2 regions of the Enterobacter sp. SCRI0065 genome follow, and region 2 is predicted to be linked to the other one. Evidence: predicted binding sites of a transcription regulator. Region 2 holds the regulator's gene; the other holds the start of a gene.
What was found. Region 2 encodes Fur, which represses iron uptake genes when iron is present. Its sites were predicted from a motif close to ATAATAATGAGAACNACTATCAA; they were not measured.
Positions count from the first base shown of each region.

Region 1: ulaG (L-ascorbate 6-phosphate lactonase) is a predicted target of Fur. The motif match lies at 3,041-3,063, and genes of this name have one in related genera.

Region 1 covers NZ_JCBAJB010000004.1:1,671-6,886, reverse strand. The annotation lists gene AC6EMZ_RS12535 (L-ribulose-5-phosphate 3-epimerase) at 1-37, opposite strand, end outside; gene ulaD (3-keto-L-gulonate-6-phosphate decarboxylase UlaD) at 47-697, opposite strand; gene ulaC (PTS ascorbate transporter subunit IIA) at 711-1,178, opposite strand; gene ulaB (PTS ascorbate transporter subunit IIB) at 1,188-1,493, opposite strand; gene ulaA (PTS ascorbate transporter subunit IIC) at 1,509-2,906, opposite strand; gene ulaG (L-ascorbate 6-phosphate lactonase) at 3,268-4,332, shown strand; gene ulaR (HTH-type transcriptional regulator UlaR) at 4,444-5,199, shown strand; gene yjfP (esterase) at 5,196-5,216, opposite strand, start outside.
Region 2 covers NZ_JCBAJB010000001.1:431,396-436,611, forward strand. The annotation lists gene chiP (chitoporin ChiP) at 419-1,816, shown strand; gene chiQ (ChiQ/YbfN family lipoprotein) at 1,872-2,201, shown strand; gene fur (ferric iron uptake transcriptional regulator) at 2,264-2,710, opposite strand; gene fldA (flavodoxin FldA) at 3,002-3,532, opposite strand; gene ybfE (LexA regulated protein) at 3,690-3,977, opposite strand; gene ybfF (esterase) at 4,106-4,879, opposite strand; gene seqA (replication initiation negative regulator SeqA) at 5,063-5,216, shown strand, end outside.

The DNA.
Region 1 (5,216 bases), on a different contig from region 2:
TCTCATAAATACCTAACGGGACTTGTTTAGACAACATACCCGCTCCTTATCCCCACAGCTGGGCGATTGAGCGTTTGAACTGACGCGCGGCTTCGACCGGAGAAGCAGCATCGCGGATACTGCGGCCTGCAATAAACACATGAATAGGGATGCCCTGGAACAACGGCAGATCTTCCAGCGCCAGGCCGCCCGTTACGGTGACTTTAAAGCCCATATCTGCCAGACGTTTGATAGCGGTGATATCCGCCTCGCCCCAGGCCACACCGGCGGCCTGCGCGTCACGACTGCGGTGATAGACAACCTGCTGAATCCCCGCATCACGCCACTCCTGCGCCTGCTCCCAGGTCCAGTAGCCGGTCAGTTCGATCTGAACGTCGCCGTTGAACTCTTTTGCCACGTCCAGCGCGCCTTTGGTGGTGTTGATATCCGCACAGCAAATCACGGTGACCCAGTCGGCGTTGGCTTCGAAACACATACGGGAGAGGATTTTTCCCGCATCGGCAATTTTGGCATCCGCCAGCACGATTTTGTGCGGGTACAGTGCTTTCAGATCGCGTACGGCGCGCACACCTTCCGCGACGCAAAGAATGGTACCGACTTCGATAATGTCCACTTCATCTGCAATCAGGCGTGTAGTTTCATACGCAGAAGACATGGTTTGGTTATCCAGCGCGACCTGCAACATTGGTAATGACATTTTCAATTCCCTCTTAAACTGCCGCCGCATTGGCGCGATCGATTAAATTCAGTACTTCCTGCTCGGTACGGCAGGCGCGTAAACGGTCGAAGTTGGCTTCGTCGTCAAACAAGTTAACGATCTGCATGATGCCCACTTCCTGATGCGTGTTGGCATCAACCGCTGCCATGGTGATCAGGATGTCGACCGGATCGTTATCTTCATGGTTAAACACCAGCGGCGTTTTCAGTGTGACCAGCGCAAAGCCGGTTTTTTTGACGCCCTCTTCCGGTCGACCGTGTGGCATAGCCAGCCCGGGAGCGATAACAAAATAGGGTCCGTGCTGGGCAACACCATCCAGAATGGCCTGGTAGTAGCGCGGCTCGACAACGTCCGCTTTGACCAGCAGATCCACGCTCAGCTTGACGGCTTCCTGCCAGGTATTGGCCTCGGCCTGTAACAGAATGGAGTTATTCTCCGCCAGCGAATCACGTAGTTTCATGACGCGTCCTTATTTCAGATCGTTCGGAAAGTGCGCGTTGATCACTTCCATCAGCTTGGGACCAAAATCAGCGGCAGAAAGCATATTGCGCACGCCCACCACATATTTATTGCCTGACACCGTGATTTCACCAGCAATATGGGTCGAGGCGATGATGACATCCGCACCGCTGAGCTCGCTTTTATACTCACCTACGGCGCAGCTATTCACCGTATGATTAACACCCTGCTCGGTCAGGAACTGGTCCACTTTCATTTTCATGATCATGGAGCTGCCTTGGCCATTTCCACACACAGCCAGAATACGTACGGTCATAATCAGAACTCCTTATTAAGCAGAATGCTCTGCCAGTTGTTTTTCTGCGTCTTCTTCAGCGCGAAGCGCGCGACCCGCGAAGACCATATAAGCCAGGGCAATCAAGATAATGACGGCCATAAAGACGATGCCGACGGAAGCAAAGCCTTGCATCATTGGTGGTGCCAGAATTGACCAGTCCGCCATACCCATCCAGGCGCTCATTCCGGTGAGTTTTACCGCCCAGACGCAGCCGAAGATTTCAATCATGCCCATCACCAGACAAATTTTGAGCGCAGCGCGCCAGCCGCCGAAGTGGTTAGCAAACACGCCGATGGTGGCATTGGAGAAGAACATCGGGATAAAGCCCGGGATAATCAGAATGGAAGAGCCGCAGCCCACGAGAATGCCAACGGCAATCAGCTGGCCAATCGTGCCCCACATAAAGCCCCACACTACCGCGTTTGGCGCAAAGCTATAGATTGCCGCACAGTCGATGGCGAGCACGGCACCAGGAATAAGACGCTGGGAGATCCCGTTAAACGCTTCAGAGAGCTCTGCCACGAACATCCTCACACCCTGGGTGATGATGAAAATCGCCACCGCAAACTGGAAGCCCGTCTGCAGAATGTAGATAGTCCAGTGGGTTTTCCCCGCCATCGCCTGTACAACGTCGATGCCGAAAGAGAGCAGAATGGCGCCAAAGAAGATGGTCATGACAATCGCCGTGGAGACAATATTGTCGTGGAAAATATTCAACCAGCCAGGCAGCTTGAGGTCTTCAACGCTCTCTTCTTTCTTGCCGAGGAACGGAGCGACTTTATAGGCTAACCAGGATGCAAACTGCTGTTGGTGACCAATGGAGAATCCGCAGCCGTCGGTCACTTCCTGGGTTGGCTTGTACATCATGTTGGAGGTGATGCCCCAGTAGAGTGACACCAACACGGCCGTACAGATGATGGTTGTCCACATCGGATAACCGAAGATAAAGAAGAATACCGCGATAAGCCCAGCCTGCTGGAACATGATATGGCCGGTAAGCATGATGGTTCGTATGCCCGTTATGCGACGCAGCAGAACATAAATAATGTTCAATGCCAGTGCGAGCAGGACCGCATACCCCACCCAACTGTAAGCCTCGCCCATTCGTTCAATGGTCGCCATCATGGAGGCGTAGGTGTCTGAGATAGCGCCGTTAATGCCATAAACTTCGGACATCTTGGCGACAACAGGCTTGAAGGTGCTAGTTAAAATGCCAGAACCTGCCTGCAATAGCATAAAACCGATAATCGTTTTGATGGTCCCTTTGACAATCACGCTGACGCTTTTGCGCAAAAGGATATAGCCAAGACATGTCACAATACCCAGTAACAGCGGCGCATTGGTCATTACCTGATTGAAGAAGACGGTAAAGACGCTGTAGAGAATTTCCATAGCACTCTCCAGAAAGTGAATACACGAAGGTCAACCTCCGTGCGTTAAGTGCCCTCACTCTAGTAATCACAAATAATCACCACAAGATTGAATTTGATTATTTGTGACCCATCACGCAAATTATTTCCCTGCAGTTAATAGTGATTTTCATTACTAAAATGGAAGTTAGCATTTATTCATTAAATTCATGTAATTAAGTACAAATTAAAACGAAGAGTGCGTCTTGTCACCTTTTAGGGTACGAAGGTATTACCCGCACAAATCTGCAAAAATGCCGTTGCATTGCTGATTCAATGATGACAACATCAATCATAACAAATCACTATATGATTAATTATGATTAAACGCAGGGAGTCAAAAGATGAGTAAAGTGAAAAGCATCACCCGTGAGTCCTGGATTCTTAGTACTTTCCCGGAATGGGGTAGCTGGCTAAACGAAGAGATCGAACAGGAACAGGTTGCGCCAGGTACGTTTGCCATGTGGTGGCTGGGCTGTACCGGAATTTGGCTTAAATCTGAGGGTAGTACCAACATCTGCGTCGATTTTTGGTGCGGGACAGGTAAACAGAGCCACGGCAACCCATTGATGAAACAAGGCCATCAGATGCAACGCATGGCAGGGGTGAAAAAATTACAGCCTAACCTGCGCACCACGCCGTTTGTGCTGGATCCTTTCGCCATTCGTCAGATCGACGCCGTCCTGTCTACCCACGATCATAACGATCATATTGACGTCAATGTGGCCGCTGCCGTCATGCAAAACTGTGCAGACGATGTTCCCTTTATCGGCCCGCAGACCTGTGTTGATTTGTGGATTGGCTGGGGCGTACCAAAAGAGCGCTGTATCGTCATGAAACCGGGCGACGTGGTGAAAATCAAAGACGTTGAGATTCATGCTCTTGATGCGTTTGACCGTACCGCGCTCATTACCCTGCCTGCGGATCAAAAAGCAGCAGGCGTTCTGCCGGACGGTATGGACGAGCGTGCGGTGAACTATTTGTTCAAAACGCCTGGCGGTTCGTTGTATCACAGCGGTGATTCACACTACTCAAACTACTATGCGAAGCATGGCAACGAGCATCAGATTGACGTTGCGCTCGGTTCGTATGGCGAGAATCCACGCGGGATCACCGACAAGATGACCAGCGCTGATATGCTGCGCATGGCCGAAGCGCTGAACACCAAAGTGGTTATCCCCTTCCACCATGACATTTGGTCAAACTTCCAGGCCGATCCGCAGGAAATCCGCGTACTGTGGGAGATGAAAAAAGACCGCCTGAAGTATGGCTTTAAGCCGTTCATCTGGCAGGTCGGCGGCAAGTTTACCTGGCCGCTGGATAAAGATAATTTCGAATACCATTATCCGCGCGGTTTCGAGGATTGCTTCACTATCGAGCCCGATCTGCCGTTCAAATCTTTCCTTTAATACCGGAACTTCCCTCGCCAGGCCATGTGCCTGGCGATGTCATATTTTGCTTAGTATTTTCAGGCTATTTCAAATATCATCTTTAAAAATCAATTATTATCGGAATAGCTCATGACGGAAGCGCAACGGCATCAAATTCTACTGGAACTCCTGGCGCAAACAGGGTTTGTCACCGTCGAACAAGTGATTGAACGTTTAGAAATTTCCCCGGCAACAGCGCGCCGCGATATCAATAAGCTTGATGAGAGCGGCAAGCTGAAAAAAGTGCGTAACGGCGCAGAGGCTATTAGCCAGCAGCGTCCGCGCTGGACGCCGATGAATATTCATCAGGCACAGAACCACGACGAAAAAGTGCGCATTGCCAGAGCGGCCTCTCAACTTGTCAATCCAGGCGAAAGCGTGGTCATAAACTGCGGGTCCACAGCCTTTTTACTAGGGCGTGAAATGTGCGGCAAGCCGGTACAAATCATCACCAACTATTTACCATTAGCCAACTTCCTTATCGATCAGGAACACGACAGTGTGGTGATCATGGGGGGGCAGTATAATAAGAGCCAGTCCATTACCCTCAGCCCCCAGGACAGCGAAAACAGCCTCTACGCCGGACACTGGATGTTCACCAGCGGTAAAGGCCTGACGGCAGACGGGCTGTACAAAACGGATATGCTCACCGCGATGGCGGAGCAAAATATGCTTAACGTAGTCGGCAAACTGGTGGTGCTGGTCGATAGCACAAAAGTGGGCGAGCGCGCGGGAATGCTGTTCAGTCGCGCAGAGCAAATCAACATGGTCATTACCGGCAAAAATGCTAACCCACAGATCCTGCAAAAGCTGGAGGATCTGGGAGTGAAGATCCTGCTTGTTTAAAGGTGCCGATGGAAGAA
Region 2 (5,216 bases):
GCCGCTTATCGCGGCGTTTTTTTTCTTTGCGATCAGCAGTCTATATAAAGGCTAATCTGGATGCCTAAATAATAACTGGTCAATGAGCTGCTACTTATTTTTTTAATTTAATTTTCATTTATAGAAATACTCAATTTTTACTCAATGTAATCGCTATCAATAAGCATTAGTTATTGAATTTAACCCAATTTTCAGCGTGTTTCGGCCCTCTCATAGAAATGTTTCAATTCACTACCAATTATGTGCACTTCGTCATAATCCTGCATTTTGCCTGTTAAAAAGCATTGATAATTCGCGTCGCGAAAAATAGTCTAAAGACGGTAGTTAATTCGAGGGTATTTCTAACTACCCCTGACCTATTGGTCATTTATATTTTTCGCCGTTCAGGCGTTTTTAATTCGTCAAAGAGGAACAATCTATGCGTACGTTCAGTGGCAAACGTAGTGCGCTGGCGCTGGCTATTGCCGGTATCACAGCAATGTCGGCTTTTGTTGCCGCACCAGAGGCTAAAGCAGCAGGATTCATTGATGATTCAACTCTCACGGGTGGTATCTATTACTGGCAGCGTGAACGTGACCGTAAAGACGTAACCGAAAATAAATACAAAACCAACCTTTCCCATTCTACATGGAACGCCAACCTGGATTTCCAGTCTGGCTATGCCGCAGATATGTTCGGTCTGGATATTGCCGCCTTTACGGCCATTGAAATGGCGGAAAATGGCGACAGCGCGCACCCGAACGAAATTGCATTTTCGTCCAGCAATAAAGCCTACAAGGAAGACTGGTCCGGCGATAAGAGTGGGATAAGCCTTTATAAGGCCGCCGCTAAATTCAAATATGGCCCGGTATGGGCGCGTGGTGGTTATATTCAGCCAACCGGTCAAACGCTATTAGCGCCGCACTGGAGCTTTATGCCTGGTACTTATCAGGGTGCAGAAGCCGGGGCTAATTTTGACTACGGTGATGCGGGGGCGTTGAGTTTCTCCTATATGTGGACCAACGAGTACAAAGCTCCGTGGCACATTGAGATGGACAAGTTCTACCAGAACGATAAAAAAACCAAAGTCGACTATCTGCATTCCCTCGGTGCAAAATATGACTTTAAAAATGATCTCGTGCTGGAAGCGGCATTTGGTCAGGCAGAAGGCTATGTTGACCAGTACTTTGCCAAAGCCAGCTACAAATTCGATATCGTCGGCGGTCCGCTGTCGACCACCTATCAGTTCTACGGTACTCGCGATAAAGTCAGCGATGGCGGCGTGAACGATCTTTATGATGGTACCGCGTGGCTGCAAGCGTTGACCTTCGGGTATAAAGTGGGACAAGTTGATTTACGTCTCGAAGGAACCTGGGTGAAAGCGGAAGGGCAGCAGGGCTACTTCCTCCAGCGCATGACGCCAACCTACGCCTCTTCAAACGGTCGTCTGGATATCTGGTGGGATAACCGTTCTGACTTCAACGCCGATGGTGAAAAAGCACTCTTCTTCGGTGCGATGTATGACCTGAAAAACTGGAATCTGCCGGGCTGGGCAGTGGGTGCATCTTACGCTTACGCGTGGGACGCCAAGCCTGCTGATATGGCAACGCCGGATGCCTACTACGATCCGAACTACCGTCTGAAAGAATCGTCATACAGCCTGGACGCAATCTACACCCTCCAGGATGGCCGTGCGAAAGGCACGATGTTCAAACTGCACTTCACCCAGTACGACAACCATTCCGATATTCCGAGCTACGCGGGCGGTTACGGCAATATCTTCCAGGATGAACGTGACGTGAAATTCATGGTTATCGCACCTTTCACTATCTTCTGATGAATTCTCCGGCGGGATGGCCCCCCCCCGTCTCGCCGGAATGGAGACTGTTATGTTGAAAAAAATCGTCATGGTCGCGGTGCTTGCATCGGGACTGGTTGCCTGCGCACAGCCTCAGGCACCAAAAGAAGACTCCCGTTTGAAAGAAGCCTATAGCGCTTGTATTAATACGGCACAAGGATCGCCGGAGAAAATCGAGGCCTGTCAGAGCGTGCTGAATGTACTCAGAAAAGAGAAAGCGCATGAGCAGTTTGCGACTCAGGAAAACGTCAGGGTGATGGATTATCAGGCTTGCATCCAGGCGCGCAAAACCGGCAACGATCAGGAAGTGGCAAAAAGCTGCGACAAAATCTGGCAAGAGATACGCAATAACAACGCGAACTGATTAATAGCAGGCAAAAAAAAGCCAACCTTGCGGTTGGCTCTTTGCTTTGTATAAATGCACCCTTATTTCGGGGTATGCGCGTGCTCATTTTCGCGACAATCGCCTTCTGCACAGTGACCGTACAGGTACAGGCTGTGGTTGGTCAGGCGAATACCATGTCGGGTGGCAATCTCACGCTGACGCGCTTCGATAGAGTCATCGCTAAATTCAATCACCTTGCCGCAGTCGAGGCAGATAAGGTGATCGTGGTGATGCTGCTGGGTCAGTTCAAAAACGGATTTACCGCCTTCGAAGTTATGACGGGTGACAATCCCTGCGTCGTCGAATTGATTCAAAACGCGGTAAACGGTCGCCAGGCCAATCTCTTCACCCATGTCAATCAGGCGCTTGTACAAGTCTTCCGCACTGACGTGATGATTGTCCGGCCCTTGCAGAACTTCCAGAATCTTTAAACGAGGAAGCGTAACTTTCAGGCCAGCCTTCTTTAATGCGGTATTGTTGTCAGTCATGCGGAATCTGTCCTGTTGCTAAACGATTCACTTCTAAAGAAGAAGTGACAGAAAATGCACTTGGGATAATGCGTCTCATTATAGAACTGCCATGCTTAAATGAAAACTGCAAGTCTCAAGCAAAGTATGCTTATAAAAACGTGGTACCGCCAACAAAGTTAGCCGAGTGAGTCCACTTTAACCTGGTTTATTGTACAGGTCTGAAAGCAAAAGTTAAAAATTTGTAGCAATTATTTTAATTGGAATTACCTATCAATGCGGCGCAACTAAGCTGAAGCGCCGCATCTTCAATCAGGCATTCAGAATATCGTCGAGATGTAGCTCGTCGCGAATCTGTTTTACCCACTGCGTCACGCGTTCAGCGGTCAGTTCTGGCTGGCGGTCTTCATCAATCGCCAGACCGACAAAGTGATCGTCATCTGCAAGACCTTTTGATGCTTCAAAGTGGTAACCCGCTGTCGGCCAGTGGCCTACGATGGCTGCACCGCGTGGTTCGATAATGTCGCGGATGGTGCCCAAAGCGTCACAGAAATATTCTGCGTAGTCTTCCTGGTCGCCACAGCCAAACAGCGCCACGAGCTTACCGTTGAAGTCTACTTCTTCTAGCGTAGGGAAAAAGTCATCCCAGTCACACTGTGCTTCGCCGTAGTACCAGGTTGGGATGCCCAGCAGCAAAATATCATAACCTTCGAGATCTTCTTTGCTGCTCTTAGCAATGTCATGCACGTCGGCAACGTCTTTACCAAGCTGTTTCTGAATGTTTTTTGCGATGTTTTCGGTGTTACCCGTATCGCTGCCGAAAAAAATGCCGATGATTGCCATGAGTAAAATAACCTCTTGAAACTTAATGGTATGGTGGCGCAATTTGTCCACGGATAAGGGCAATCATAGCAGAACAGAGAAGTCCACGGAAACAGCTATCACGCTGGACTGCACTCTGTGCTACATGAAAGTGACGTGAAGTCGATTTTTCAGACTCTTACTGGGAATGGCGTAATGCCTGGAGTTGCGCCATGAGCATCTCTTCGATCAGCTCGCTGCGGCTGATTTCACGAGCATCGGCCAGTTCGCTCAGCGCGTCGACGGCATCCGCATTGAGTTTAAGCTCGACGCGTTTAAGCCCACGACTTTTGTCGCGTTTAAGCTGGTTGCGCTTATTGATGCGCAATTGTTCATCGCGCGAAAGCGGATTGGTTTTAGGTCGTCCCGGTCGACGTTCAGTCGCGAACAGATCTAATGTCGTACGGTCCGTTTGTTCTTTGGCCATGATTCAGAGACTTCGGGGAAAACGAGCGGCCCTGCTATTGCCGGGGCGATGAGCGCGACATCATACATTACTGGTATCAGGACGCCAACGACTGGCGTCCTGCAGACGATCGGTCGCTGGCTTTTTAATCAAATCACCGTTTCAGATAGATATCGACGGATGGCGCGCAGGACAGCCTCCGGCTTTTCGGCGTGAACCCAATGACCTGCCCCGGCAATCACATGCGCACGCGCCTGCGGGAATTGCGCGACCAGTGCATCCCGATAAGCCTCCGTGACGTAGGGTGAATTGCCACCACGGATAAACAGGGTAGGGTGCTGCCAGGCAGGAATCGCCTGCCAGCCGACAATATGGCTATATTGGTCCCACAGCACCGGCACGTTAAAACGCCATGCCCCATCGATGAAAGACTTCAACAAGAACTGTACCACGCCTTCTTCATCGAGTTGCTCACGCATAATAGCAGCAGCCTGTTGGCGTGTGGATGCGCCAGCTTCGGTGACTGCATTAATAGCCGCAAAGATCTCATCGTGGCGACGAACGTCATAATCCACCGGGGCGACATCAATCACCACCAGCTGGTCAATACGTTCTGGCGCAAGCGCGGTTAGCGCCATCACCGCTTTACCACCCATTGAGTGCCCAATAAACGTGGCCTTCTCTATCTGGTTTGCATCAAGCGTGTCCAGCAGATCCTGTGCCATTGCCGCATAGGTCATCTCAGGGCTTCGTTCAGAAAGGCCATGATTTCGCATGTCCACCTGCAGAATATCGCGATCGCTCACCAGATCGCGCGCCAGCACGCCAAGATTATCAAGGCTGCCAAAAAGGCCGTGAACCAGCACGATGGGAGAATTATTGTTCGTCGATTGTGCAGATTGCGCTCGGGTATTCAATTTCATGGCAAAGTTCTTTTTTTACGTCTGTCAGGTTAGGGTATTATGTTGACCATTCTGCCGCCCGGCTGCAAGGATCCAGTTTAATCTGACTTTTGCCGCCACCCTGGCTTGACCCTATCCGCGGTTGGGATTTGACCCTATAATCCCAACGACTTGTATTCAGATAAGATATTGCACTGGATTAAGATGAAAACAATCGAAGTTGATGATGAGCTCTATGCGTATATTGCCAGCCACACGCGACATATTGGCGAGAGTGCGTCCGACATTTTACGACGCATGCTGAAATTTTCCGCCGCCTCACAGCCTGCAACTCCGGTTTCTAAAGAGGCTCGTCAGC